One region of the Lentibacillus sp. Marseille-P4043 genome, then DNA from elsewhere that is predicted to be linked to it. Evidence: a T-box and tRNA genes for the amino acid it is inferred to sense, from the RefSeq annotation. Region 1 holds a T-box; the other regions hold tRNA genes.

Region 1 (11,933 bases):
TATGATGGACGGTTTTGTAATTGCAATTCGTCAAGCTTTAGATGAAGCTGGATTCATAAATATACCAATTATGTCTTACGCGGTTAAATATGCATCAGCATTCTATGGCCCATTCCGTGATGCGGCAAATAGTACACCACAGTTTGGCGATCGCAAAACCTATCAAATGGATCCTGCCAATCGATTGGAGGCATTGCGTGAAGCAGAATCAGATATGGATGAGGGTGCAGACTTTTTGATTGTTAAACCAGCAATGTCCTACCTTGATATTGTTCGCGATGTTCGTAATAATTTTAAAGCACCGATTGTTGCTTATAATGTTAGTGGTGAATACGCGATGGTGAAAGCTGCTGCGCAAAATGGTTGGATTAATGAACGTGAGCTAGTGATGGAAAAATTAACAGCAATGAAACGTGCTGGAGCAGAATTAATTATCACGTACTTTTCCAAAGATGTAGCAAAGTGGTTGAATGAGTAAATAAACATATGAGGTGATGAAAAGTGAAACGTTTCGATAAATCAGTGGATGCATACAAGGAAGCAGTGGATCTTATGCCAGGTGGTGTGAATTCACCAGTACGGGCATTTAAATCAGTCGGGATGTCGCCTATTTTTATGGATCATGGAAAGGGATCGAAACTAACAGATATTGACGGCAATGAGTACATTGATTATGTATTAAGTTGGGGACCTCTTATCTTAGGACATGCTGATGATCGGGTTGTTAATAGGTTGAAGGAAACAGCTGAAAAAGGAACAAGTTTCGGTGCGCCAACATTGATGGAAAATAAATTAGCACAACTTGTAGTAGAACGTGTACCATCGATTGAACTTGTCCGCATGGTGAATTCAGGAACAGAAGCAACAATGAGTGCTTTACGGTTAGCAAGAGGTTACACAGGACGGGATAAAATTTTGAAATTTGAAGGCTGTTATCATGGACATGGTGACTCACTGCTTATTAAGGCTGGGTCAGGTGTTGCGACATTAGGTTTGCCTGATTCTCCTGGTGTTCCGGAATCAATTGCCAAAAATACAATTACGGTGCCATATAACGATGAGGAAAGTCTCCGTTTGGCATTCGCTAATTATGGTGAGGAAATTGCTGCAGTTATCGTTGAGCCTGTCTCAGGAAATATGGGTGTTGTCCCTCCGCAAGAGAACTTTTTGCAAAATCTTAGAAAGATGACCGAGGATAACGGGACATTGCTAATTTTTGACGAGGTAATGACGGGATTCCGTGTTGGTTATAATTGTGCGCAAGGTTATTTTGGTGTAACACCAGATTTAACTTGTCTAGGAAAAGTAATTGGCGGTGGATTACCAGTTGGCGCATTTGGCGGTAAAAGGGAAATCATGGAAAGCATTGCACCAACTGGAACCATCTATCAGGCAGGAACGTTATCTGGGAATCCATTGGCAATGACTGCTGGGTATGAGACATTAAGCGCAATGGATGAAAATTCCTATGAATTATTAAATCAAAAAATAGATCGTCTAGTTGAAGGTTACAAACAGGCCGCAATTGATTTTGCTATTCCGCTCCATATTAACCGTGCTGGTTCCATGGTTGGTGTCTTTTTCACGAATGAACCGGTTATTAATTATGATACGGCCAGACAGTCTAACTTGGACTACTTTGCCCAGTATTATCGGGCGATGATTGAGGAAGGCATCTTTTTACCACCTTCTCAATTTGAAGGATTGTTCTTATCGACTGCACATACGGATGAAGACATTGAAAAAACGATCCAAGCGGTACGAAATGCATTTGCAAAAATTGAAAAGTAAGTTACTTAGCTATCCATTATTGGGTAGCTTTTTTATTTAGCATATAATTTATTCTGTTTTCATATAGTTAGATAAGGCATATAAGTAGATGGGCTATATATGTTGAAGGGAGGAAATCACTTGTCAAATGATCAAGCTGTTTTTAGTTTTGAGTTAAACGAGTCTCTCTATTTTGAAAGAGGACAGGAAGTTAGCGAGCTGATGGGGATATCCTTGGATCCAGAAATTTCGATTCAAGCTTTTCATGAGTACATTTCGATTAGAGGAGTAATCGAGCTTCAAGGGGAATATGTAAAAGCGGACATGGATGAACAGGCTGATAGTGTGGATGAATTAGATGATTATCATGCGAGGCGATTTGTTGAGAGGGTAGTGGATACAGAGGACGGGGAAACGGAATTTTCGCATCGATTTCCTGTTGAGATATCCGTTCCAACATATCGTGTAGGTGATTTGGATGAGGTGACAGTTAGTATCGATTCGTTCGATTACGAATTACCTGATTCTAATCAACTTAAATTTATTTCTACCATTGCAATTCATGGAATTAGTGAGCAGGAAGAAAGTCCGAGAGATGAAAATGAGGAGACAGACTACCAGCTAGAAACTGATCAAACATTCGAATTTGATATAAAAGAGAGTCAAGATTTGGATATGCAAACGAAGTCAGAATCAGTCGACTACTCTAACACACCGACATTATCGGACGGATTGGCTGAAACAGATTCACCAGACCGCTGGAAAAATAAAAAGTCACAAAGTTTTGCCGAATTTTTCAAAAAGGATCCTGAATCAGAACCTGATCCTCCTTATGTGGAAAGCTCAACTGCTGATTCCTATCATGCATCACCAGATGTTAATGACTATGTGGATTCACAGGATTTATATGAAAGTCGTGAAAGTGAAGAATCTGGAATTCAGCTAAAAAGCAACCAAGATCAAGAAAACCAGGACAGCGATGAATCTAGTAACCAGTTAGAAAGCGACGAAAATCGTGATAATCAAGATGAATTAGAAGACGTTGGTTATTTATCTGACATGTTTAGAGATGATGAAGAGCACTTTTCTAGAATGCGGGTGTGTATTGTTCAGGAAAATGACACGCTTGAAACAATTGCTGATCGTTATAAGCTTTCGGCACCTCAATTGGCAAAACAAAATCGATTAGCTAATGATACATTATCGGAAGGTCAATTATTATATATTCCTTTTAAGAAAAACAAAGAATAATATGCTGTCAATCTAACATCTATAATCGTTGTACCCCTTGCGTTTTTGTTCAAGTATAAGAAAGTGTAAAATTCGAGGTGCTTTTATGCTCATATCAAAGTAGGCCATGTCCAGCTTCAGCGCCCAGCAACTAGCAAACTTCACGCTCCTCCACTACGATAAGTCGACATCGGCTGTTATAATAAGGAAGGCCGACTAAGACCGGACTTTGCGTCCAACGTCGGCATACCCCTATGAAGGGGCATGTTTCCTTTAGCTCACAGCGAGTCTTTTTGGTGGGGCGAACGGAGTGCAGTCCCAGAGTGCTCCAGTTTGTACGTTGCTAACCGGGCGCTTGTGCTTTTCTTATGTCAAGGGGTATCTAGTTTGTCAAAAGGTGGAACGATAAGAAATGGATAATATTAGAAAAGTGTTAGCGTCGTATCGGATTAATGCAGTAACAATAGATCATATAACAGATAATCTGTTGAAAATATCAGATTCCCACCATTCTTATGCCTTGAAAATAAGTAAATTAACTAGTGAAACCATTGTCAATTGGGAAAATGTCTATCACCAGTCATATAAACAAAACATATCAAGTATTTTACCAGTCTACTTAACAGAACAAGGAAAATCACACGAAAAGATTAATGATACGTTCTATTATCTGACACCATGGCTTTCGTCCAATCCAATCGAACCCAAGCAACAAATTGAACGGATGTACCGAAGTATTGGTACGATTCATACTCAAACAAGGCAGTCTTTAGCTATGGACAGCGAAAAGGTTATTAATAGTTTTGAAAGATATCAGGCACAACTTAAGAAAAATAGGTTAATCCTATTACAATATGTGGAGAAATTTGAAAAGAATCGGTATATGTCACCTGTTGAACTGTTAGTTTGTACCCAATATCGTGATCTTGAGTTTGTTTTTGATGAATTAATGAATCGAATCGAGCAATTTGTATACGATCTACAAAATCAATCCGTTTGGTATTATTCTCTATGCCATGGTCAGCTTGACTTCTCCCATATTATTTATGACCATCACACACACATTATAAATTGGGAAAAATCCCATTTTAATAATGCAGCTGTTGATTTAGCTGGATTATTTCATAATGTAACCAAACAATATGACGATCCAGCTGAACATCTCGTGGATATGTTTTTCGCTTATATAGAAGAAAATAAGTTAACAGAGACTGAACTCTGTTTGCTATCCATTCATTTATTAGATCCTACAAAATACATAACGATAGTTGAGCAATATATCAAGAACACAACTGCATATTCAGAAGTTGATCAGATAAAACAATTGCAGCATTGTCATCGACAGCTATCATATGCAGTAAAATGGACAGCGTATACTGACACAATTACCGAGTCAATTGATGAATCGGAAAGTTAAATCCATTCTAAATAAAAAGCAATAAATAGCCCGACAAGTATTCCTAATAAAAACACGTCTAATGTTGTTGGGAAAAACAGGGTACGAACTAATTGAAAAATTAAGATTGGAAGGGTGCATTTTTCAACGACAAAAAGACAATGCCTTGCCCATGGTGGGAGCCGATAACGATAATAACGAGCCAACTTACTCACCTTCTTCTTATCACTTTTTAGTACCTTCTTAATATGATATGAATAAATCAAGCTGTTTTGTGCAATGCGTATATTAATTGTTGATTTTTTTATTCATTATCGCTAGAATAGTTAATAATGAAATGAAATGCGATGATTGGGAAGAGTACAGATGAATCACCTAAAGAGAGGGAAATCATGAGCTGAGAATTTCCTAGGATAGATTATTTGGAAGGTCGCCCTTGATGCAGCTTTTTTGAATGAATTAGAAAAAGCCGGATCTTGTCCGTTATCAAGCATGAGTGTACGAGTGTAATACAGCTTGTAAACAAAGGTGGTACCACGGAAATATATCCTTTTCGTCCTTTATTGGATGAAAAGGATTTTTTTGTTACCAAAAGGAGGATTTCTTATGAGTGAAAAACCAAAGTCGTCACTACCTTCAAAATATAACCCCCAGGAGATTGAAAAGGGACGTTATCAATTTTGGGTTGATGGGAAGTTTTTTGAGGCAACAGGTGATGAAAACAAGGAGCCATATACAATCGTTATTCCACCGCCAAATGTAACGGGAAAACTACACCTTGGTCACGCATGGGATACGACCATGCAAGATACCATTTCCCGAATGAAACGAATGCAAGGCTATGATGTGTTGTGGCTGCCTGGAATGGATCATGCAGGAATTGCAACTCAGGCTAAAGTTGAAGCGAAATTGAGAGAGCAAGGTAAAAATCGTCATGATTTGGGCCGTGAAAAATTTCTGGAGACAGTGTGGGATTGGAAAGAAGAATATGCCGATTTCATCCGAAAACAATGGGAGAAGTTAGGTCTTGGTCTTGATTATTCTCGGGAGCGTTTTACGATGGATGAAGGGCTATCAAAAGCAGTTCGTGAAGTTTTTGTTACCCTTTATGAAAAGGGACTCATTTACCGCGGGGAATATATAATTAACTGGGATCCGCAAACCAAAACAGCTCTTTCCGATATTGAAGTTATATATCAGGAACTGCAAGGGCACTTTTACCACTTGCGTTATCCATTGAAAGATAGCGACGAATTTATTGAGATTGCTACAACGCGCCCGGAAACGATGCTTGGCGATACTGCTATTGCTGTACATCCAAAAGATGACCGTTACAAGCATTTAATTGGCCGTAAAGTAATTCTGCCAATTGTCGGCCGCGAAATCGAAATCGTTGCTGATGAGTATGTAGATATGGAATTTGGTTCAGGCGCCGTCAAAATCACACCAGCACATGATCCGAATGACTTTGAGGTTGGTAACAGGCATAACTTAAAACGAATTCTTGTGATGCATGAAGATGGGACAATGAATGGGAATGCTGGCAAATACGAAGGACTAGATCGTTTCGATTGCCGTAAACAAATTGTGGAAGATCTTCAAGAATTAGGTGTACTATTTAAAATTGAAGACCATACACATCAGGTTGGACATTCCGAGCGAAGTGGAGCAGTTGTCGAACCATATTTGTCCACGCAATGGTTTGTAAATATGCAACCATTAGCAGATGCAGCAATTGAGTTACAACAAAGTGATGAAAAAGTTAATTTTGTTCCAGAGCGTTTTGAACGGACCTATTTACATTGGATGGAAAATATTCGCGATTGGTGTATTTCTCGTCAATTATGGTGGGGGCATCGTATTCCAGCATGGTATCATAAAGAAACTGGCGAGCTTTACGTTAGTAAAGAAGCACCAGAAGATATAGAGAATTGGGAGCAGGATGAGGATGTATTAGATACATGGTTTTCATCTGCGCTATGGCCTTTTTCCACAATGGGTTGGCCAGATACAGAGGCAGAAGATTTTAAACGATATTTTCCAACAGATGCACTTGTGACTGGTTATGATATTATTTTCTTTTGGGTTGCACGAATGATTTTTCAATCAAAAGAATTTACTGGTAAACGGCCATTTAAAGATGTGCTAATTCATGGTTTAATTCGTGATGCTGAAGGAAGAAAAATGAGTAAATCGCTCGGTAATGGAGTCGATCCAATGGATGTGATTGAAAAGTATGGGGCTGATTCATTAAGGTATTTCTTATTGACAGGCTCATCGCCAGGCCAGGATTTGCGTTTCCATTGGGATAAAGTAGAATCAACATGGAACTTTGCTAATAAGGTATGGAACGCATCCCGCTTTTCATTAATGAATATGGAAGATTTCTCCTATGAAGATATTGATTTAACTGGTGAAAAATCATTAGCCGATAAATGGATTTTAACAAGATTGAATGAAACGATTGAACAAGTAACAAGGAATACGAATAAGTATGAATTTGGTGAAGCTGGGCGCCATTTGTATAATTTTATTTGGGATGAATTATGTGATTGGTATATTGAAATGGCCAAGATTCCATTGTATGGGGATGATGAATCGAAAAAGCAAACGACAAGATCTGTTCTAGCATATGTACTAGATAACACGATGCGTATGTTACACCCATATATGCCATTCATTACCGAAGAGATATGGCAGGCACTACCTCATCAAGGAGCATCGATTACCATTGCAAAATGGCCGGAAGCTCGCTCAGGTCTACACGATGAAAAAGCTGCTGATGAAATGAAACGACTTGTGTCGATTATTAAAGCTGTGAGAAACATCCGAGCAGAAGTAAATACACCAATGTCAAAACAAATCAGTCTGTTGATTCAAACGGAGAATGAAGCCGTTTTGGCAGAACTGGAAGGTGAACGCGATTATTTAGAGCGTTTCTGTAATCCAAGTGAACTACAGATTGCCCTCAATGTGAATGTTCCGGAAAAAGCAATGTCGGCTGTTGTTACCGGTGCAGAATTATTTTTACCGCTTGAAGGGTTAATTGACTTTGATAAAGAAATAAAGCGGTTGGAAAGCGAACTGGAAAAATGGAATAAGGAAGTCGAACGAGTGCAGAAAAAACTGGCAAACAAAGGGTTTGTTAGCAAGGCACCACAAGCGGTTGTAGATGAAGAAAAACAAAAAGAACAAGATTATCTGGAAAAGCAGGCGAAAGTTAAAGCACGATTAACTGAATTAAAAGGATAAGAAGAAGCGGAATTCTCATATTATAGGGGATTCCGCTTTTGTTCTAATTTAGTCTTAATGTGTTTTATATAGATTTTCAGTATATTGATATCACTGACTACACTGAGTGTCCGCGATCCAACTACATCTTCAATTTCATTAAATAGCAGGCTGCCATCTTTGGCTATTAAAAAGTCAATCCCAACCATACCAAAGTCAAAGGAATGAATGATTTTGTTGATCAACGCAATTTCGTGGGGTTTTAGCATATACCAAGTTGCTGAACCGCCTAATTTATAATTTGCACGGAAATCATTGGTGTTTTCCCGTAATACAGCACCAACAATTTCGTTGCCAACAACAAATACACGTACATCTTTTCCAAGTGAAACGTCACAGGATTGGATGATTACTTCATCTGTAGAGAGGGCAGCTAGACTAGTTTTCCAATCTTCTATATTACGAATATAATACACTTGCTTTCCACCCCTTCCACCAGTTTCTTTTAGGACAAAAGGAAAGGAAGCAGGTGGATTTGTTGATAACGTATGTTTTTTGCTAAATATTGTATCTACCATAGGGATATGAAGATTGATGACATGGTGATGTGTTAATGCCTTATTATTACAGATTCTAGCTGTATGAGAGGAGTTAAATACTGTCACTCCACATGCTTCTAAATGCAAACGTAATAATTGGTCAATAGTGCGAACCACCGTAAACTCAGGCAAGCGAACAGTTTTATTTTTATGGTGTATCACCCGTTGATTTTGGAAAATACCGATTGTAAGATCCTCACGTAATATTAATTCAAGATGTATTTCTTGTAAGCGTGCCTCTTCTATAAACCAATTAATATAGTCTCTATTCTGTTCTGCATCTGTTTCGCTATATACTAGCCAACCAGTCTGTTCCACGATTAATCAGCCTCGCTTTTTTTTACATTTGGCTTTTTAAAGTATGTTTTCAAAAAGATTGATGTTTTTTACACAAAAAAAATAAAATGCGATGTAACTAAGAAATTGCTCATCCGCCGTTCCGGAAAGCGAAGTGTATTTCCGGAACGACAGTCCGTCATCCTATTCTACGTCGCAGTTTCTATCAACTACGAAATTAAAAAGCAATTAACATTTTGAAAAGAGCTTATGGGAAAGAGTCAGTTTCCGGGAATAGTTTTCGGACTTTAAAAGGTATTCTTGATATAACTAATAATATAATCAGCAACATCAATGTTTGTGCAGTTATACATATTACGAATATGCGCATTAGAGTTGATTTCACAAATGATTGGATTATTATCTGGTCCAAATAATAAATCAACTCCTGCAAAATCGGCACCTATCGCCTTTGTTGCAGCTACAGCTATTTCTTTTTCCCGTTCAGCCGGTTGATAAGCTTGCATCGTACCACCCGCTGTTACATTCGCTCTAAAATCATCTGACGCATGTCGGGTCATTGCTGCGACAACTTCATCGCCAACTACGTGTAAGCGCATATCCTTGCCATAACTTGTGGTGATTAATTCTTGAAAGACAAATGGCTTATCGTCTATTTCTTTTATTTTAGCAACCATTTCCGCTTTTGTATGCACCAAATAAACTTGTTCACCAAATGATCCGTAAGCTTCTTTGAGGATCATCGGAAACCCGAATTCGTCGATTACCTGTTGGAAATTGTCTAGTTCCAAATCTCCTGAACCCGGAAATCGTTTTGGGGCTATAATTGTTTTCGGAATTGGCAAATGATGTTGCGCCAAAATTTGGTACGTTGCAATTTTGTTGTCACTTATTTCAATTGTTTTGGCACAATTAAAAACCCGAATACCTAGTAATTCTAATTGTTTAGCTAAATAAATGTCTTTATCGGTAAAAATAACAAAGTCGGGTAACAACCGTTCGCCGATAATAGTGAGTTTGTTGTCTCCTAAATAGGAAAAAAGTTCACTGTTTTTGTATATCGTCGTTTTGATCCCTTGTTTTGATGCCGCGCTTTGTAGCCACTTGGCAAAATCAAGAAATTTAGTTCCAGTCAATTGTCCGTTATAAATGATCCATCCGTTTTTGTTCAACAATTATTTTCCTTTCTATACATTGGATTGTTTTTGGTATACTTAATATACGATTTGATAATTTATCGGAAAAGCGGTGTACATATGTTTGAAAACTTTCAGCAAGTACAAAATTTTTTTGCGAACAGGAAAAAGTTCGGTATAAAACCAGGTCTTGATAGAATGAAGCGTTTGTTACAATTACTCGACAATCCACAAAATAAACTGAATGCGATTCATGTTGCTGGGACTAATGGGAAAGGTTCAACCATTAATTATGTAAAGGATGCATTAAGGTTTAATGGTTACCATGTTGGCGTTTTTACATCTCCGAGCCTTGATGGTTTAACCGGACATGTTTTATTAGATGATCAGGCAATTCCGGAAAAAACGTTTATTTCTTTAGTAGAGGAAATGTATCCTGCCATACAAGAGTTGGATAATGCAAATAATCATCCTACTGAATTTGAAATTATCACGGCACTTGCATTTGTTTATTTTGTTGATCGAGTTGACTTTGCCTTAATTGAAACAGGGATGGGAGGCTTGCAAGATACGACAAATTGTTTCACTCCCATGTTATCCATTATAACAAATGTAGCGAGGGATCATATTGCTTTTTTAGGAGACACGATAAAAGAGATTGCCCATCATAAAGCAGGAATCATAAAAAGAAATATTCCTGTCATTGTTGGTGAAATGGATCAGGAAGCATTAGCTGTAATGAAGCATAAGGCGATGTCACTTCATGCACCATTTTATCAATTTGCCAAAGAATTTAAGATGAAATCTCTTGAACAATCAGCCTATGGACAACGTTTTGAATGGACCAACACAACAACCAAAATGAATGTATCGTTAAACATGAATGGTAACCACCAACAAATGAATGCGTCTCTGGCAATGATGGCATTGGTATTAGTAGAGAGGTATGATTATTCGATTAACTGGGATAAGGCCCTAGCTGGAATTCATCAATCACAACTGCCTGGTAGATTTGAATTGGTACATCATAACCCAACGATCATTATTGATGCTGCACATAATACAGCGGGAATTCAATCATTTATTCAAACTGTATTACAAAATTATGCAGACAGAGAAAGGTATTTAATTTTTGCGGGTTTCAGAGATAAAGAATTGGATCGGATGTTAAATCAGTTGAGTGCGCATTTTACACAAATTACGTTAACGACATTTGACCATTCTAGGGCAGAATCTGTGGAGGCTTTATATCATTCCGCTTCGTTTAAGAACAAATTAATAAACAAGGACTGGCTTAATGCAATTGCTGATATAAGTAATAAACCTTCTAATGCCTGCTATTTTATTACTGGGTCATTTCATTTTATTTCGTTAGTTAGGAAATATTTTGTAAAAAACTAGGCATTATGATATATTTTTATTATCAGAAATTTTTCATTTAATAAGTATATATACCTAGTAGAGAAAATGGATTATCAGTCCTTGATAGGAGTTGCATGGCGAATATGGTAACAAGAAAAAGTACAATTATGCTCTGGGGTTTTTGCCTTATACTATGGCCGTTGGTATTATGGTTGTCACATGAATATTATTTTTTAAATATGGAAGGTCATCTGACAGATATAATTTTATTTGCCATTTTTATGTGTGTTGTTTCTTTGTTTCCTATCATAATCAACAATCAACCCGTATTTTTCGTTAATGGGATTAGTATTGTCGTATTCCTGTCATTTGGACTGTTTGTAGAAATTATCTTAACGCAAATAGCAGTTTTATTAGTGTTAAAAGTAGATAAAAAAGAACTCTATCGTATTCCATTAAATATGATTATGTTTTTGGCTGTCTCCGTGACATCCGCGGCAGTATTTTGGTTGCTTGGAGGGAATCATCAAACATTTGATTATCGTGATAGTACAGATATCATAGCTGTTTTTGGATATGCTATTTCAACTTTTATCGTTAACCAATCTATTATTAAATTATTTCGTCGCTTTTTATTTAAACAAAAAATGAGGTTTTTTGATAAAGGGCTAGTATGGGAACTTACATCTTCATTGCTTGTTATACCCGTGGGATTAGTTTTAGCAGTGTTGTATACGGAGATTGGGATGGCAGCGATTTTTTATATGGGGATCCCTATTGTAAGTATTTCCGTTATATTAAGACTGCTCTATTCCTATCAGCAAATTAACAGGTATTTGGAGCGAACAGGACAAATTGGTCACCAATTAACAAAACGATTAGAGATAGAAGAAGTTTATGATGTATTTATAC
Region 2 (6,222 bases), 2.4 Mb from region 1:
AGTGGAATTCCACGTGTAGCGGTGAAATGCGTAGAGATGTGGAGGAACACCAGTGGCGAAGGCGACTCTCTGGTCTGTAACTGACGCTGAGGCGCGAAAGCGTGGGTAGCGAACAGGATTAGATACCCTGGTAGTCCACGCCGTAAACGATGAGTGCTAGGTGTTAGGGGGTTTCCGCCCCTTAGTGCTGAAGTTAACGCATTAAGCACTCCGCCTGGGGAGTACGGCCGCAAGGCTGAAACTCAAAAGAATTGACGGGGGCCCGCACAAGCGGTGGAGCATGTGGTTTAATTCGAAGCAACGCGAAGAACCTTACCAGGTCTTGACATCCTCTGCAAACTCTAGAGATAGAGTGTTCCCTTCGGGGACAGAGTGACAGGTGGTGCATGGTTGTCGTCAGCTCGTGTCGTGAGATGTTGGGTTAAGTCCCGCAACGAGCGCAACCCTTGATCTTAGTTGCCAGCATTAAGTTGGGCACTCTAAGGTGACTGCCGGTGACAAACCGGAGGAAGGTGGGGATGACGTCAAATCATCATGCCCCTTATGACCTGGGCTACACACGTGCTACAATGGATGGAACAAAGGGCAGCGAAGCCGCAAGGTCAAGCAAATCCCATAAAACCATTCTCAGTTCGGATTGCAGGCTGCAACTCGCCTGCATGAAGCCGGAATCGCTAGTAATCGCGGATCAGCATGCCGCGGTGAATACGTTCCCGGGCCTTGTACACACCGCCCGTCACACCACGAGAGTTGGCAACACCCGAAGTCGGTGAGGTAACCTTTTTGGAGCCAGCCGCCGAAGGTGGGGCCAATGATTGGGGTGAAGTCGTAACAAGGTAGCCGTATCGGAAGGTGCGGCTGGATCACCTCCTTTCTAAGGATTATTAGAAGGAACGCGGAGTGAGGTCATTTCAGATGATCTCCTCGGTAAGGGCGTACTTGGTTGTTTGGTTCAGTTTTGAGAGAGTGAATCTCTCGCTTTGTACCTTGAAAACTAAATAAGAGTAAGACATTCAACGACATCAAATTTAAGTTCTTAATCTTAATATAATAGTTAAGTGAATAAGGGCGCACGGTGGATGCCTTGGCACTAGGAGCCGATGAAGGACGGGACTAACACCGATATGCCTCGGGGAGTCGTAAGTAGACTTCGATCCGAGGATTTCCGAATGGGGGAACCCACTGTTCGTAATGGAGCAGTATTTGTATCTGAATACATAGGATACAAGAGGCAGACCCGGGGAACTGAAACATCTCAGTACCCGGAGGAAGAGAAAGCAAACGCGATTTCCCAAGTAGCGGCGAGCGAAACGGAATCAGCCCAAACCAGAAAGCTTGCTTTCTGGGGTTGTAGGACACTCCTTTGGAGTTACCAAGAAATTCTTTAGATGAATCGATCTGGAACGATCAGCCATAGCGGGTAAGAGCCCTGTAATCGAAAAGGAATTTCCTCCGGAGTGGATCCTGAGTACGGCGGAACACGAGGAATTCCGTCGGAATCTGGGAGGACCATCTCCCAAGGCTAAATACTCCCTAGTGACCGATAGTGAACCAGTACCGTGAGGGAAAGGTGAAAAGCACCCCGGAAGGGGAGTGAAAGAGAACCTGAAACCGTGCGCTTACAAGTAGTCGAAGCCCGTTAATGGGTGACGGCGTACCTTTTGTAGAATGGACCGGCGAGTTACGATCGTATGCAAGGTTAAGTGGAAGACACGGAGCCGAAGCGAAAGCGAGTCTGAACAGGGCGAATATAGTATGCGGTCGTAGACCCGAAACCGTGTGATCTACCCATGTCCAGGGTGAAGGTCAGGTAACACTGACAGGAGGCCCGAACCCACGTATGTTGAAAAATGCGGGGATGAGGTGTGGGTAGGGGTGAAATGCCAATCGAACACGGAGATAGCTGGTTCTCTCCGAAATAGCTTTAGGGCTAGCCTCAAGCAAAGAGTACTGGAGGTAGAGCACTGATTGAACTAGGGGCCCTCATCGGGTTACCGAATTCAGTCAAACTCCGAATGCCAGCTACTTAGACTTGGGAGTCAGACTATGGGTGATAAGGTTCATAGTCGAAAGGGAAACAGCCCAGACCGCCAGCTAAGGTCCCAAAGTATACGTTAAGTGGAAAAGGATGTGGAGTTGCCCAGACAACCAGGATGTTGGCTTAGAAGCAGCCATCATTTAAAGAGTGCGTAATAGCTCACTGGTCGAGTGACTCTGCGCCGAAAATATACCGGGGCTAAACGTATCACCGAAGCTGCGGATTGTTCTTTGAACAATGGTAGGAGAGCGTTCTAAGCGCTGTGAAGTCAGACCGTGAGGACTGGTGGAGCGCTTAGAAGTGAGAATGCCGGTATGAGTAGCGAAAAAAGAGTGAGAATCTCTTTCACCGAATGCCTAAGGTTTCCTGAGGAAGGCTCGTCCTCTCAGGGTTAGTCGGGACCTAAGCCGAGGCCGAAAGGCGTAGGCGATGGACAACAGGTAGATATTCCTGTACCACCTCATGACCGCTATTAGCGATGGGGGGACGCAGAAGGATATGGAAAGCGCACCGATGGATGTGTGCGCCCAAGCAGTTAGAAAGTTGGATAGGCAAATCCGTCCAACAATTTCAAGCTGTGATGGGGAGGGAACTAGAGTACCGAAGTTCCAGATTCCACACTGCCAAGAAAATCCTCTAGCAAGGTCACAGGTGCCCGTACCGCAAACCGACACAGGTAGGCGAGGAGAGAATCCTAAGGTGATCGGGAGAACTCTCGTTAAGGAACTCGGCAAAATGACCCCGTAACTTCGGGAGAAGGGGTGCTTCATTTACATGGAGCCGCAGTGAATAGGCCCAAGCGACTGTTTAGCAAAAACACAGGTCTCTGCGAAGCCGAAAGGCGAAGTATAGGGGCTGACACCTGCCCGGTGCTGGAAGGTTAAGGGGAAGCGTTAGCGCCATTGGCGCGAAGCGTAGAACCGAAGCCCCAGTAAACGGCGGCCGTAACTATAACGGTCCTAAGGTAGCGAAATTCCTTGTCGGGTAAGTTCCGACCCGCACGAAAGGTGCAACGACTTGGGCACTGTCTCAACGAGAGACCCGGTGAAATTATACTATGCGTGAAGATGCGCATTACCCGCGACAGGACGGAAAGACCCCGTGGAGCTTTACTGTAGCCTGATATTGAATGTTGGTACAGCTTGTACAGGATAGGTGGGAGCCTTGGAAACCGGAGCGCTAGCTTCGGTGGAGGCACCCGTGGGATACCACCCTGGCTGTACGGACATTCTAACCCAGGACCGTGATCCGGTTCGGAGACAGTGTCAGGCGGGCAGTTTGACTGGGGCGGTCGCCTCCTAAAAGGGAACGGAGGCGCCCCAAGGTTCCCTCAGAATGGTTGGAAATCATTCGCAGAGTGTAAAGGCAGAAGGGAGCTTGACTGCGAGACCTACAAGTCGAGCAGGGACGAAAGTCGGGCTTAGTGATCCGGTGGTTCCGCATGGAAGGGCCATCGCTCAACGGATAAAAGCTACCCCGGGGATAACAGGCTTATCTCCCCCAAGAGTTCACATCGACGGGGAGGTTTGGCACCTCGATGTCGGCTCATCGCATCCTGGGGCTGTAGTCGGTCCCAAGGGTTGGGCTGTTCGCCCATTAAAGCGGTACGCGAGCTGGGTTCAGAACGTCGTGAGACAGTTCGGTCCCTATCCGTCGTGGGCGTTGGAAGTCTGAGAGGAGCTGTCCTTAGTACGAGAGGACCGGGATGGACACACCGCTGGTGTACCAGTTGTTCCGCCAGGAGCATAGCTGGGTAGCTACGTGTGGCAAGGATAAGTGCTGAAAGCATCTAAGCATGAAGTCCCCCTCAAGATGAGACTTCCCATCACTTCGAGTGAGTAAGATCCCTCAGAGACGATGAGGTTGATAGGTCCGAGGTGGAAGCGTGGTGACACGTGGAGCTGACGGATACTAATAGATCGAGGACTTATCTATATTTCTTTTTGATTCGTTGCTTAAAAAACTCTTATTTAGTTTTCAAGGTATAATCCTTATACATATTTCAAGATTTCACTTGATTTTTTGTGAGAATATATTATAATATTGATTGTCGCTGATTTTATTGGCGTCACTTGGATTGTTGGTTAAAGGGACTAATGTTAAAATTGTTTACTGTTATAACTTGATTCAATTTGACTAGGTCTGGTAGCGATAGCGGAGAGGTCACACCTGTTCCCATGCCGAACACAGTAGTTAAGCTCTCCAGCGCCGATGGTAGTTGGGGCATTGCCCCTGCAAGAGTAGGACGCCGCCAGGCAAGTTCCATTCCACTTTGGATTATTCCACAGTAGCTCAGTGGTAGAGCTATCGGCTGTTAACCGATCGGTCGTAGGTTCGAATCCTACCTGTGGAGCCATGGAGAGCTGTCCGAGTGGCCGAAGGAGCACGATTGGAAATCGTGTAGGCCGCGATAGTGGCCTCGAGGGTTCGAATCCCTCGCTCTCCGCCACTTTTTAAATAACTTTGGCCCGTTGGTCAAGTGGTTAAGACACCGCCCTTTCACGGCGGTAACACGGGTTCGAGTCCCGTACGGGTCACCACTAAATGGAGGATTAGCTCAGCTGGGAGAGCACCTGCCTTACAAGCAGGGGGTCGCAGGTTCGAGCCCTGCATCCTCCACCATTTTAAAAATTTATATCTTACATCGCGGGGTGGAGCAAGCCGTCAGCATCCCTGAATAAGCTACTAAGTGCAGGCTTGCGAGGAGTGCAACATCACCGAAACTGCTTGCAACACGACGAGCATTCACGGTGAAAGTTAGTTAAAGTGCAGGAGCAATTTTAATATTTTAATCATATCGCGGGGTGGAGCAGTCTGGTAGCTCGTTGGGCTCATAACCCAGAGGTCGTAGGTTCAAATCCTGCCCCCGCAACCAAAATGGTCTGGTAGTTCAGCTGGTTAGAATGCCTGCCTGTCACGCAGGAGGTCGCGGGTTCGAGTCCCGTCCAGACCGCCACTAAACAAATTTAATACATAAAGGCTCTGTAGCTCAGTCGGTAGAGCAACGGACTGAAAATCCGTGTGTCGGCGGTTCGATTCCGTCCGGAGCCACCATTTTTATTCCATCAATATGGAGGGGTAGCGAAGTGGCTAAACGCGGCGGACTGTAAATCCGCTCCCTCTGGGTTCGGCAGTTCGAATCTGCCCCCCTCCACCATTATTTTTTCAAATTAAGTAGGGGTATAGTTTAATGGTAAAACGAAGGTCTCCAAAACCTTTGATGTGGGTTCGATTCCTACTACCCCTGCCATTTTAACATGGCGGTCGTGGCGAAGTGGTTAACGCACCGGATTGTGGCTCCGGCACACGTGGGTTCGATCCCCACCGGTCGCCCCATTATTTAGTATTTATTTAAGAAGTTTGGGCTATAGCCAAGCGGTAAGGCAGCGGGTTTTGATCCCGTCATTCCCAGGTTCGAATCCTGGTAGCCCAGCCATTATGCGGAAGTAGTTCAGTGGTAGAACACCACCTTGCCAAGGTGGGGGTCGCGGGTTCGAATCCCGTCTTCCGCTCCATTACTACTTTTCGGCGGCATAGCCAAGTGGTAAGGCAGAGGTCTGCAAAACCTTTATCACCGGTTCAAATCCGGTTGCCGCCTCCAGACACATGCCAGTGTGGCGGAATTGGCAGACGCGCACGACTCAAAATCGTGTTCCTTCGGGAGTGCCGGTTCGACCCCGGCCACTGGTATCATATATGTTGGTTAAAAAGACGCTGTGTGGAAGCACAGCGTCTTTTTCTATGTACGCTGAATGGCTTGTAAGGGGAGTAGAGGATTCTTTAGATTTGTATTTAAGTGCAATTGAATAGTACGAAATGTATGCTATATTTGAACCGCTTTAATTACACCAAGTGCACAACAACTATAATAATTGTACTGGGCTTTTTATAACGAAAGGAACATGCCTCTAAAGCCGATATTCCCAATAATTAAAAGGTCATTCCCTCATTGTGATAAAGTATTAACAGAGTGGGGGGACTGACCTTTTCTATTTACGGCATTACTATATGGAAACGATATAACTAATTAGTTTATTTGATTATCATCTCATCCAAAAACAAGTAAAGGACTTCGATCGAATTGATGTAATACATCGTTATCTATCAGCACTATGATCATCAGAGCATTAAAGAACCAATGTTTGCGTTTCCCTTTTGGCAAAATATAAAATTGTAGTATAATA
Region 3 (11,933 bases), 1.5 Mb from region 1:
CGATGGATGTGTGCGCCCAAGCAGTTAGAAAGTTGGATAGGCAAATCCGTCCAACAATTTCAAGCTGTGATGGGGAGGGAACTAGAGTACCGAAGTTCCAGATTCCACACTGCCAAGAAAATCCTCTAGCAAGGTCACAGGTGCCCGTACCGCAAACCGACACAGGTAGGCGAGGAGAGAATCCTAAGGTGATCGGGAGAACTCTCGTTAAGGAACTCGGCAAAATGACCCCGTAACTTCGGGAGAAGGGGTGCTTCATTTACATGGAGCCGCAGTGAATAGGCCCAAGCGACTGTTTAGCAAAAACACAGGTCTCTGCGAAGCCGAAAGGCGAAGTATAGGGGCTGACACCTGCCCGGTGCTGGAAGGTTAAGGGGAAGCGTTAGCGCCATTGGCGCGAAGCGTAGAACCGAAGCCCCAGTAAACGGCGGCCGTAACTATAACGGTCCTAAGGTAGCGAAATTCCTTGTCGGGTAAGTTCCGACCCGCACGAAAGGTGCAACGACTTGGGCACTGTCTCAACGAGAGACCCGGTGAAATTATACTATGCGTGAAGATGCGCATTACCCGCGACAGGACGGAAAGACCCCGTGGAGCTTTACTGTAGCCTGATATTGAATGTTGGTACAGCTTGTACAGGATAGGTGGGAGCCTTGGAAACCGGAGCGCTAGCTTCGGTGGAGGCACCCGTGGGATACCACCCTGGCTGTACGGACATTCTAACCCAGGACCGTGATCCGGTTCGGAGACAGTGTCAGGCGGGCAGTTTGACTGGGGCGGTCGCCTCCTAAAAGGTAACGGAGGCGCCCAAAGGTTCCCTCAGAATGGTTGGAAATCATTCGCAGAGTGTAAAGGCAGAAGGGAGCTTGACTGCGAGACCTACAAGTCGAGCAGGGACGAAAGTCGGGCTTAGTGATCCGGTGGTTCCGCATGGAAGGGCCATCGCTCAACGGATAAAAGCTACCCCGGGGATAACAGGCTTATCTCCCCCAAGAGTTCACATCGACGGGGAGGTTTGGCACCTCGATGTCGGCTCATCGCATCCTGGGGCTGTAGTCGGTCCCAAGGGTTGGGCTGTTCGCCCATTAAAGCGGTACGCGAGCTGGGTTCAGAACGTCGTGAGACAGTTCGGTCCCTATCCGTCGTGGGCGTTGGAAGTCTGAGAGGAGCTGTCCTTAGTACGAGAGGACCGGGATGGACACACCGCTGGTGTACCAGTTGTTCCGCCAGGAGCATAGCTGGGTAGCTACGTGTGGCAAGGATAAGTGCTGAAAGCATCTAAGCATGAAGCCCCCCTCAAGATGAGACTTCCCATCACTTCGAGTGAGTAAGATCCCTCAGAGACGATGAGGTTGATAGGTCCGAGGTGGAAGCGTGGTGACACGTGGAGCTGACGGATACTAATAGATCGAGGACTTATCTATACAATTATGTTTATGTCTTAGGTAAATCTTATCTAGTTTTGAAGGTACATAGGTTACCTCATAAAGGCCTAGTAGCAATAGCGGAGAGGTCACACCTGTTTCCATGCCGAACACAGCAGTTAAGCTCTCCAACGCCGATGGTAGTTGGGGCATTGCCCCTGCAAGAGTAGGACGCCGCTAGGCAATCAATTTAATTTTAAATCGCTCCACAGTACCTTGATGGCCAAACATTTGGCTATTAGCGGTCATAGACACGGAGTCTATCTGTGGAGCTATTTATTTGTGAAAAATCAATTGGCCCGTTGGTCAAGTGGTTAAGACACCGCCCTTTCACGGCGGTAACACGGGTTCGAATCCCGTACGGGTCACCACTAAATGGAGGATTAGCTCAGCTGGGAGAGCACCTGCCTTACAAGCAGGGGGTCGCAGGTTCGAGCCCTGCATCCTCCACCATTAAATTAAAAATAAATATCCTTATATCGCGGGGCGGAGCAAGCCGTTAGCATCTTTGATTAAGCTGCTATGTGCAGGCTTGCGAGGAGTGCAACATCACCGAAACAGCTTGCAACACGACGAGCATTCACGGTGGAAGTTATTTAAAGAGCAGGGGAAATTTTAATATTTTAATTATATCGCGGGGTGGAGCAGTCTGGTAGCTCGTTGGGCTCATAACCCAGAGGTCGTAGGTTCAAATCCTGCCCCCGCAACCAAAATGGTCTGGTAGTTCAGCTGGTTAGAATGCCTGCCTGTCACGCAGGAGGTCGCGGGTTCGAGTCCCGTCCAGACCGCCATCAAATGCCGGTTTAGCTCAATTGGTAGAGCAACGAGCAATTCTTCTGCCGAATAAGCTGCGAGTAACCCCGATGCATTGACATCTGCGAATAAACTTGCAACATGACGAGCACACTTGATGAACATACATGTAAGATAAAAAAGCCTAAAATTAATATGCCGGCCTAGCTCAATTGGTAGAGCAACTGACTTGTAATCAGTAGGTTGGGGGTTCAAGTCCTCTGGCCGGCACTGACTTTTATCAATGAATTTATCAAAAGACCCATCATGCGGGTGTGGCGGAATTGGCAGACGCGCTAGACTTAGGATCTAGTATCTTCGGATGTGGGGGTTCGACTCCCTTCACCCGCACCATTCATAGAAGGGGACTATGGGGTCGCAGTACAAATTCTGTTTTCTCAAACATTACATGGGGCCTTAGCTCAGCTGGGAGAGCGCCTGCCTTGCACGCAGGAGGTCAGCGGTTCGATCCCGCTAGGCTCCACCATTTAATTACGTACGGAGGTATACCCAAGTCTGGCTGAAGGGATCGGTCTTGAAAACCGACAGGCGGGTCAAACCGCGCGGGGGTTCGAATCCCTCTACCTCCTCCATACATAATATCAGGAAATAAAATTTTCGAAACATATCCTAGAATATGCTTCGAAACCAACATGAAATACGAGAACAATACTACTTTTAAAAACTTACATGGCTCGGTAGCTCAGTCGGTAGAGCAACGGACTGAAAATCCGTGTGTCGGCGGTTCGATTCCGTCCCGAGCCACCATTCTTTAAAATAGTGGAGGGATAGCGAAGTTGGCCAAACGCGGCGGACTGTAAATCCGCTCCCATTGGGTTCGTAGGTTCGAGTCCTACTCCCTCCATCAGATTAATTAGATTACTCACATGACAAATTAATTGCGGGTGTAGTTTAGTGGTAAAACCTCAGCCACGAGCGTTACTTCTACCGAATAAGCTACGAGTTGCCTCGAAGCATATACATCCCTGAGTACGCTAGCAGATGTAGAGGCATGCCTTTCGCGAGAGTCATCATTTTTAAACGCAATTTATTATATGCGGGTGTAGTTTAGTGGTAAAACCTCAGCCTTCCAAGCTGATGTCGAGGGTTCAATTCCCTTCACCCGCTCCATTACCATATATGGGCCTGTAGCTCAGCTGGTTAGAGCGCACGCCTGATAAGCGTGAGGTCGGTGGTTCGAGTCCACTCAGGCCCATTACTGCGAGATGTTTTATCAGATTTTTAGTTTGTTAAATATAATATAAAAGCCTTCGTTTAGCAAAGGCTCTGAAAAAAAGATTACAATATAGTATATTGTAATCTTTTTTTGTTCCTTTTATAATATAAACTTAAAAGCAGCAGCTTCTTAAAAAATCTAGTTCATTTGTGTAGATTTCTTGTTCATTGTTTTATACCCCGTTTAACTTTACCGCTATCAAGCACCAGTAATATCGATGTATCAGGGAAGAAACTTTTTGGTTCTTATTCGTTATCTATTTTCGGATACACATGAAACTTCCTCAACTCTCTAACCACCCGCGAAATTGGCAATCCCATGACAGTGTAGTAATCGCCAATAATTTGTTTTACAAACATAGACCCAAGACTTTGAATTCCATATGCGCCTGCTTTATCGTACGGTTCATCCGTAGATATATACCAATCTATTTCATCTTTTGATAGCTGCCAAAATTCCACCTTTGTTTTTTCTACGAATATAATCTCATGATCAAAAGAGCGAATCATGACACCGGTAAAAACCTCATGTACGTTGCCGCTTAATGTAGTTATCATTTGTAAGGCGTCAACCTTGCTCTTCGGTTTCTCGAATATATTTTGCTCGAAGGAAACAACGGTGTCAGCAGAAAGGATAACTTCACCCTTGTGTTCAATAGGAACGTTTTGACCTTTTCGTAATGCCAACTGTTTCACTTTTTCTAAAGGATCACGGCTTTTGATTTGGGATTCATCTACGTTTGGTTTTTGAATAGTAAAGGGAATTTTAACCTGATTTAAAATTTCCTGCCTTCTTGGTGATGATGATGCTAAGATAAGGTTTTTAATCATTGTTAGTCCTCCTGCAGGGATGGTGCGAATTTTATGTCGGGGGGGATTAGAGCTTCAAGATCTGAACGTGGCATGCGGTAGACATAGACATTGTAAGAATTCTAGCCATTATACTTTTCCCATAAAAAATGGACCATTCTTAGTTTACCAGCCTGATAAAGTCTATTCTTGCCAGCGTTTCCTCTTCTAGAAAGGGAGTGACCCATTGCTGACGAAGATATTGGCGTATCTTCGGTCTTTATTAGTTATGCCTTTTGTATATGGCAATCGAAAAATGAGCCACATGACAACTCAATATTGAGCCACTATAAGTTTGTGAATTTTATTTACCGCAAAACTTAATTGGATTTATATGGAGAGGCGGGCATGATACCCTGATTATGGGTGCGAAATCTTTTCCACCGCACGCTTTCGCAATGTAATCATGCCCTTAGAGGCTCCAAGTCAATCGTACGCAGTTATAAAATATATTATCTAAGTTTGTGAATTCCTCTAATTTCAAGTGGCTCAAATTTAAATTGCAAAATACATCTTTTTCTTTTTTTATATTTATTGTAACACGAAGAAATGGTTTGCAGATAAAATATAGGTGGGTCGGTTTGGAAACCCAACAAATGATGGAACCACCTTTGATTAAACTTTTCCTTTTTGGCTAAAATTACAGGAATGATGTTTACAGAATACATTGACTACATCTATGTATGTAACGCTAGTATCGCTTAAATTATATCTTTATTCTAAGTGAAAAGGTTTTAATTAATAACTCAGAATTCGTCAAATATAAATTCAGAAAATATAGAATCTTAACAAGAGGTATGATACGATATATGCATAAGTTATCCATTTGGAGGTGTTTACATTGAATAATACTGATATAGCAAAGGGTGTCATTTCTGATGATAATATTGTGGGTTCATTCGGCTATCTTGTAGAAAAGATCTGTAATTTTCATGTGCTTTATATTAATAACACTAAAGAAACACACGATAGCAGAAATATTCTAAAAGTTTTTTCCAAAGATATAGTAAGGGGACAAAAGGCTAATATACCAATATTTAGGGATAGAACAGAAACCGATACATTTATTATTTGGGAGCAATCCTATCAAGAAAATAAGGATCTGTTTCTTAAACTAAGATTTGTGGCAAGGGATAACCTTATTATTCGGATAGCAACTATAATTGTAGCTGATTTCTTAGAGGAATATAAGAATATAATTGGGATTTCTATGTATCGTCATCCTAAGTTAAAAGATAAGACCTTATTAGATAAGGCGATAAAAAAAATAGAATTGCTGTTAAGGAATGAAACGTTTCTGGCTGATGATACAGTATGGGAAAATTTTTGTGGCTGGTTTAAATCATACCTAACCGATTGGGTGCTTGATGATATGGTGAAAAAGACGGGCTATACAAAACTAGTAAAATTAGATCCGACCAAGCTAAATGAGTTATTTTATAACTACCTTACAAAACACTTAAAAGCTAATGGTCAATTTATGGTTAACTTTAGAAAGGTTGTTGAATATCGTGTCCAGAATTGGATTAAAAAAATTATATCCAATCTTGACGTAGAAAATCTCACAATAAGCGAGATCAACAATTTTTTGGACCTTAATAATAGTTCTCTACCGATTAACAATGCCAAGTCGGTAAAAAACGATATAACATTTACACTAATTGACAAGGGGAATTTACTTGTGATGAGTAACGTAGCCTATCAGTCGGTAAGAGAGACAATTTCCAACAAACGTTTTGATAGATCAAGTCATAGCCCATTTCCCACAGCACAAATAAGCAAAAATACCATTGAAGGAATAGTACAAATTAAACCATACAGTCTCGACAAACACGATTTAACGGTTGATGAGACAGGAATTAGTGAATCCTGGCGACAGGCAAAGGAAATGTCAGAATTAGACGCAGACGTATTGGATGCGCTTTGCAGTTTTTATCTAGCAAATTCAACACACCACCAAGATATTGTAGAAATATATCTTGATGATTTATTATCCATTCGTGGCTTAAAACCAAAGCTTAGTGGGAGTGGCCGCCGAGGGGGATATGAAAATGAGCAACGTAGCCAAATTTTGAAAGCGTTATCAAGGATACAGAATTTGTGGATTGACTTGGAAAAGGCTGTTGTATATGAAAAAGGGAAACCAATGCAAAAAACGCTTAAAGGACGCACGTTTGTTTTTTTTAATCAAGATTACAAAGAATATGATATAAGTAAACAACCACTGGAAAAATTATTCAGATTTACTGTAGATGAAGTCTTTGCTAAATATCTAAATGGTTCGGGGAGACAAGTTGCAATGCTTCCAGTACAAGCATTGCAATACAACCCATATCAAGAAGTGTGGAAAAAAAAGCTTATCAGATACTTAAGTTGGAGATGGAGGACACAGGCTAGGAAGGGAGATTATCTACAGCCACATAAAATAAGCAGTTTGCTAGATGCAATTGGTAAGAAAATGAATATACGTACACCGTCCCGTACAAGAGATAGATTAGAACATGCGCTTGACAGCTTAACGGAAGCTGGCCTAATTGCTTCGTGGCAGTATGAGAAATGGGATGAATCTATCGTTTCGTCTAATGGTTGGGCTCGCATATGGGCCAATTCAACTATTCTTATTGATCCTCCTAAGGTAATCAAGGAAAAATACAGTGCCATTACAAGAGCCAAAAGTGTTAGAAGTACCACTACAGGATACATTGGAAATCATAGTGGGGAAGAAAAAAAGGACAAATTAGGGAAGCAAATGAAAGCTATACGAAAAAGATTTGGACTCACTTTACTGCAAGTAGCTGATGATTTGGAAGTATCTGTTTCATATTTAAGTAATATTGAGAGAGACATTAAAACACCGTCAAATAAAATTAATAACCGGATAATAAATTGGCTGCAGCGTTATGAAGACTCTCTATAAAATATAAAAAACCTCGTGTCATTTCACAGATTGCATGAGTTTTTTTATTAGGAAAGTCTGAAAATTTTAAGGAGTACAGTATAAGAAAACTTCGGCATTCGCTATATAGGACAAGGCGCATGCCGGGTTTTTTTATTTGGAGATTATCCACATCATAAGTCGAGGTTGTCGTGTACCATAGTCGTGTTTATTCCGTTCATAAATTAATTTTGATGTTTTTAATTGCCTTATATACAGGAGTTTATGGGACTTTTTATAAAAATTTACAACCTAATAATCAAATTACTTAAAGTAAATTATTTTTTTAGAAAATTCAAATGTATATTGTAAAATTATTCCCAAGTTATAAATAATAAAAGAATAAAAAGATGAGGTGATTAAAATGGCTGATGAACAAGCATCTTATTTGACCATTGAACCATTGTTAAAGCCAAAAACTGTAGCAGTCCTAGGAGCATCTGCAAAAAAAAGTAAACTAGGCTATTTACAGGTGAAAGCTTTATTGGATGGCGGATTCCAAGGGGATATTTATCCCATCAATCCTAAATCGGAGATGATTACAGGGTTACGTTGCTTTCCGTCCTTAAGTGAAACACCTAAGAATGTAGATTTGGCGATCTTTTGTGTAAGCGCTGACAAAGTGGAGGATTGCCTTGAAGAATGCGGTCAAAATAATGTGAAGGCAGCAATAATTTTCGCTTCCGGTTTTTCTGAAATTGGAGAAGAAGGAATGAAAGCGCAGCAGCGTATGAAACAGATAGCCCGAGAAAATGGTATCCGAATTATTGGACCTAATTGTGTTGGATTAGTGAACACTACTAACGGTTTAGTAGGAACTTTTTCGCCAGGTCTTACCCAACTTCCATTAAGTGACAAAAGGGAAGTCGGATTTATTACACAAAGTGGAGCATTTGGCGTGCTGACCTATATAGCGGCTGCCCAAAATGGATTAACCTTCAATTACTTTGTAAGTGTAGGTAATGAAGTGGAAACGGAATTTTCCGATATCATGGAGTATATGATTCATGATTCAGATACAAGTGTCATAAGCGGATATTTGGAGGGAGAGAAAAATCCAAATAAATTGCGGCAACTTGCAGATCAGGCTCTAGTTAAAAATAAACCAATTATCGTTATGAAATCTGGGAGGAGTTCAGCAGGTAGCAGGGCAGCAGCGTCACACACTGGATCATTGGCAGGCTCGGATAAAATCTATGATGGATTTTTCCAACAGACAGGTATTATCAGGGCGGATGACTATGAAGATATAATTTCCTTTTCGAAATTGTTCCTTTCTAAGAAACTTCCAACTGGTAGAAATACTGTCCTTATTACCAGCTCAGGTGGACGAGGAATAAATGAAGCCGATCGTTGCGAATCTTATGGGCTAAAAATCAATAGGTTAAGTGAAGAAACAAAAGATAAAATCAAACAAAACATCCCGTCTTATGGAAGCGCTTCAAATCCGATTGACTTGACTGCTGAAGCCGCCGTTACAAACCCTGAGTTATTTCTTGCGCCATTGAAGGCTCTTGTTGAGGATCCAGACACGGATATTATTATTTTCACCGAATTCCCGATGGCTTGGAAAGCGGATGATCCTCATGTTAAAGCGTTTATAGAGATATGCAAAAACACGGATAAGTTAGTGTTTGTGACAACGTTTCCTTTAGAGGGGATGTCCATTCCCAATTCGGCTGCAGCGCTTGAAAAAAATGGTATTCCAGTAATACCAGGGAACTTAAATCCAATCAGTGCGTTAGCAAAGCTAGTAAACTATAGTGAAAAATATCACAAAATGAAACTAGCGGATGATGAGTTAATGACTGAATGGGACAAAAAGGAAGATATATCAAGTTTATTACAGCCTGGAACTACGCTAAGTGAATCACAAGCAAGTGATGTTTTAGCATCATATGGAATTCCAACAACGAAGAGAGCGGTGGCTAGTTCAGAGGATAATGCTGTTAGCCATGCGGATAAAATTGGATATCCTGTTGCCTTAAAAATAGATTCACCTGATATTCCACATAAGTCTGAGGCAAATGCTATTAAGCTAAATCTGAAAAATGATCTAGAGGTAAGCGTTGCCTTTAAAGAAATTATGCAAAATGCAAAAAACTATAAACCAAATGCAAAAATCAATGGTGTTTCTGTCCAGCAAATGCTTCCTGAAGGGGTTGAAGTGATTGTTGGCGTTACGAATGACCCTGCTTTTGGACCAGTTATCATGTTTGGTCTTGGTGGCGTTTTTGTAGAAATTTTTCAGGATATTTCATTCAGAGTTGCGCCAATTACAAAGAATGATGCTATTGAAATGATTGAAGAAATTAAGGGCTATAAAATCCTAAAAGGGGCACGTGGAAAACCACCTGTTGATATTGACGCGATTGCAGATGTATTGCTACGCGTTTCTAAACTCGTATCTGATTATAAAGATGAAATAAAGGAATTAGATATTAATCCGCTTATCGTTTATGAAAAAGGTATTGTAGCTGCGGATGCAATGCTTGTTGTGAATGAATCTAAAAATCAAACATCAGTGGTTGGGAGGTAACGGTATGGAGTTAGATAAAAGTGTTATTGGTTTAACTGGTGAAAAGTATATTTTTGAAGTTGAAAAAGGACATGTTCGAAAATTTGCTGAAGCAATTGGTGATACCAATCCATTATACACGGATGAGGATTATGCCTCACAAACACCATATGGTGAACCAATTGCTCCGCCGACTTTTCCAATGGCTGTAGGTTCAGAAGGAGCTGGGTTTCCACTTGAATTGGATACTAGAAGAATGCTACATGGCGAACAAGAATTTATCTATTATCAATCGATTCACCCAGGGGATCGGCTGCATTGCCAAATGAAGGTTGCTGACTTGTACGAACGTGAAGGTAAAAGTGGCAGCATGCAGTTTTTGATTCTTGATACAGAAATGAAAGATGATGCAGGCGAGTTAGTGGTAATTAGTCGTACAAATATTATTTACCGCAAACTTACTACTTCGTGAATGGAGGGTATTACATGCTATTGAAAACGGAATTGCAATACGAGTCATTAAAAGTAGGTCAGCAGCTTGAGCCCCTTACCAAGCCACCTGTTACGAAAGTTCAATTAGTAAAATATGCTGGAGCCTCTGGTGATTTTAATCCATTGCATACAGATGATGAATTTGCACAAAAGCTTGGCATGAATGGTGTGATTGCTCATGGAATGTTAGTTATGGGATTTTTAGGCCAATATGTGCAAGAGCTTGCTGGAAACACGGCAGAGCTTTCCCGGTTTCGTATGCGTTTTGGGGCTATGACTAGACCAGGCGATGAAATTACTTGTTCGGCAACTGTAGAAAAGATTTATGAAGAAAGAGGTAAGAACTATGTGGGTTTAGACCTCAAAGCAGAGAAATCACCTGGAGAAGTAGTTGGATCTGGTAAAGCTGTATTATGTTTTGGATAAACATTGCAATTATAGAAGGAGGTTTAAAAGATGGGAACTATTACAGACCGTTACGCAATCGTAGGCGTAGGAGAAAGTGAACGTTCTAGAAATTCTGGAACAACTCCATTGCATATGGCGTTAGATGCAGCTAGGGCTGCGATTAACGATGCTGGTCTAGACGCTCAGGATATCGATGGATTCATGAATTATAACGAAAATGACTCTTGTACCTCACATCAGCTGGCAACATACCTAGGTGTCCGTCCAAAGTATGTAAAAGATATACATGGTGGCGGAAGTAGTACAGAAATGCTAATTAGCGATGCAATTGCACTAATTGAGGCAGGGGAATTAAATACCGTTTTAATTTTCCGCTCCATGAATGGTAGTTCTGGACAGCGGGTAGGCAGAGGGTACGACCCTAACATGTTACAATCAGCGCTGCCTGGTGGAAGTTATATTATTCCATACGGATCAGCAAGCCCCTCGCAATGGTTTGGAATGTTTGCCACCCGTCATATGCACGAAACAGGAATTACAAAAGAACATCTTGGTCATTTGTGTGTAAGTTTTTACGAACATGCGCAGCGAAATCCGAAAGCATTTTTACATGGAAAACCTTTAACAATGGAAAAATATCTGGATACACCTGATATCAGTTATCCATTTAATATACACGACTCCTGTGTTGAATTGGATGAAGCAAATGCAATCATTGTTACATCAGCAGAACGAGCCAAAGACTGTAAATCAAAACCTGTCTACATTATGGGGATGGAATCTAGACAGTGTCACCCACATGCACATTATTGGTCCGATATAACTCAAGTAGCTTCCGATTATGTAGCTCCAGGATTATATAAATCGGCAGGTGTGAAACCGGAAGATATTGACGTAGCTTCCATTTATGATTGCTTTAGCTGGGTCGTATTGCGTCAACTGGAGGCTTATGGATTTGCCCCACGTGGAGAAGTTGGAGAGTTCGTGGCAGAAGGCAATCTCCGTTTAGGTGGTAAACTGCCGACAAATACGGCTGGTGGCATGCTGTCAGAAGGTTATACGCACGGAATGAACAATGTACTTGAAATTGTTAGGCAGTTACGCCATCAATATGAAGGAACAGATCGTCAAGTCGAAAGTTGTGAAATTGGCATATGTACTGGCTGGGCAGGACCAGACATCGCTGGTGCAATGATTCTTAGAAATTAGGAGGGTTAATCATGGAATATCAAAAACCAATTCCACTCAAAACGCAGGATAATCATCCGTATTGGGATGC

What was found. The T-box of region 1 lies ahead of C8270_RS11730 (valine--tRNA ligase). A T-box ahead of a tRNA ligase gene usually reads a tRNA of that ligase, here a tRNA-Val.
Region 2: it encodes a tRNA-Val, which carries the amino acid that the T-box ahead of C8270_RS11730 (valine--tRNA ligase) is inferred to sense. The anticodon was not compared.
Region 3: it encodes a tRNA-Val, which carries the amino acid that the T-box ahead of C8270_RS11730 (valine--tRNA ligase) is inferred to sense. The anticodon was not compared.

Annotation. Positions count from the first base shown of each region.
Region 1 is NZ_LT984884.1:2,404,685-2,416,617, forward strand. It holds gene hemB (porphobilinogen synthase) at 1-478, shown strand, start outside; gene hemL (glutamate-1-semialdehyde 2,1-aminomutase) at 502-1,791, shown strand; gene spoVID (stage VI sporulation protein D) at 1,912-3,021, shown strand; gene C8270_RS11720 (hypothetical protein) at 3,413-4,417, shown strand; gene C8270_RS11725 (hypothetical protein) at 4,414-4,602, opposite strand; T-box leader at 4,735-4,960, shown strand; gene C8270_RS11730 (valine--tRNA ligase) at 5,003-7,648, shown strand; gene C8270_RS11735 (ATP-grasp domain-containing protein) at 7,669-8,544, opposite strand; gene C8270_RS11740 (ATP-grasp domain-containing protein) at 8,811-9,695, opposite strand; gene C8270_RS11745 (bifunctional folylpolyglutamate synthase/dihydrofolate synthase) at 9,780-11,060, shown strand; gene C8270_RS11750 (sensor domain-containing diguanylate cyclase) at 11,318-11,933, shown strand, end outside.
Region 2 is NZ_LT984884.1:24,551-30,772, reverse strand. It holds rRNA gene C8270_RS00190 (16S ribosomal RNA) at 1-874, shown strand, start outside; rRNA gene C8270_RS00185 (23S ribosomal RNA) at 1,053-3,973, shown strand; rRNA gene rrf (5S ribosomal RNA) at 4,180-4,295, shown strand; tRNA gene C8270_RS00175 (tRNA-Asn) at 4,320-4,394, shown strand; tRNA gene C8270_RS00170 (tRNA-Ser) at 4,396-4,487, shown strand; tRNA gene C8270_RS00165 (tRNA-Glu) at 4,504-4,578, shown strand; tRNA gene C8270_RS00160 (tRNA-Val) at 4,585-4,660, shown strand; tRNA gene C8270_RS00155 (tRNA-Met) at 4,837-4,913, shown strand; tRNA gene C8270_RS00150 (tRNA-Asp) at 4,918-4,994, shown strand; tRNA gene C8270_RS00145 (tRNA-Phe) at 5,017-5,092, shown strand; tRNA gene C8270_RS00140 (tRNA-Tyr) at 5,111-5,195, shown strand; tRNA gene C8270_RS00135 (tRNA-Trp) at 5,215-5,288, shown strand; tRNA gene C8270_RS00130 (tRNA-His) at 5,299-5,374, shown strand; tRNA gene C8270_RS00125 (tRNA-Gln) at 5,400-5,474, shown strand; tRNA gene C8270_RS00120 (tRNA-Gly) at 5,479-5,553, shown strand; tRNA gene C8270_RS00115 (tRNA-Cys) at 5,566-5,639, shown strand; tRNA gene C8270_RS00110 (tRNA-Leu) at 5,647-5,728, shown strand.
Region 3 is NZ_LT984884.1:3,857,382-3,869,314, reverse strand. It holds rRNA gene C8270_RS19240 (23S ribosomal RNA) at 1-1,424, shown strand, start outside; rRNA gene rrf (5S ribosomal RNA) at 1,492-1,607, shown strand; tRNA gene C8270_RS19230 (tRNA-Glu) at 1,721-1,795, shown strand; tRNA gene C8270_RS19225 (tRNA-Val) at 1,802-1,877, shown strand; tRNA gene C8270_RS19220 (tRNA-Met) at 2,058-2,134, shown strand; tRNA gene C8270_RS19215 (tRNA-Asp) at 2,139-2,215, shown strand; tRNA gene C8270_RS19210 (tRNA-Thr) at 2,375-2,447, shown strand; tRNA gene C8270_RS19205 (tRNA-Leu) at 2,486-2,570, shown strand; tRNA gene C8270_RS19200 (tRNA-Ala) at 2,628-2,703, shown strand; tRNA gene C8270_RS19195 (tRNA-Ser) at 2,717-2,809, shown strand; tRNA gene C8270_RS19190 (tRNA-Phe) at 2,909-2,984, shown strand; tRNA gene C8270_RS19185 (tRNA-Tyr) at 2,999-3,081, shown strand; tRNA gene C8270_RS19180 (tRNA-Gly) at 3,274-3,347, shown strand; tRNA gene C8270_RS19175 (tRNA-Ile) at 3,359-3,432, shown strand; gene C8270_RS19170 (Maf family protein) at 3,699-4,283, opposite strand; gene C8270_RS19165 (helix-turn-helix domain-containing protein) at 5,143-7,218, shown strand; gene C8270_RS20785 (acetate--CoA ligase family protein) at 7,601-9,775, shown strand; gene C8270_RS19155 (MaoC family dehydratase N-terminal domain-containing protein) at 9,780-10,226, shown strand; gene C8270_RS19150 (MaoC/PaaZ C-terminal domain-containing protein) at 10,241-10,672, shown strand; gene C8270_RS19145 (thiolase C-terminal domain-containing protein) at 10,703-11,863, shown strand; gene C8270_RS19140 (Zn-ribbon domain-containing OB-fold protein) at 11,875-11,933, shown strand, end outside.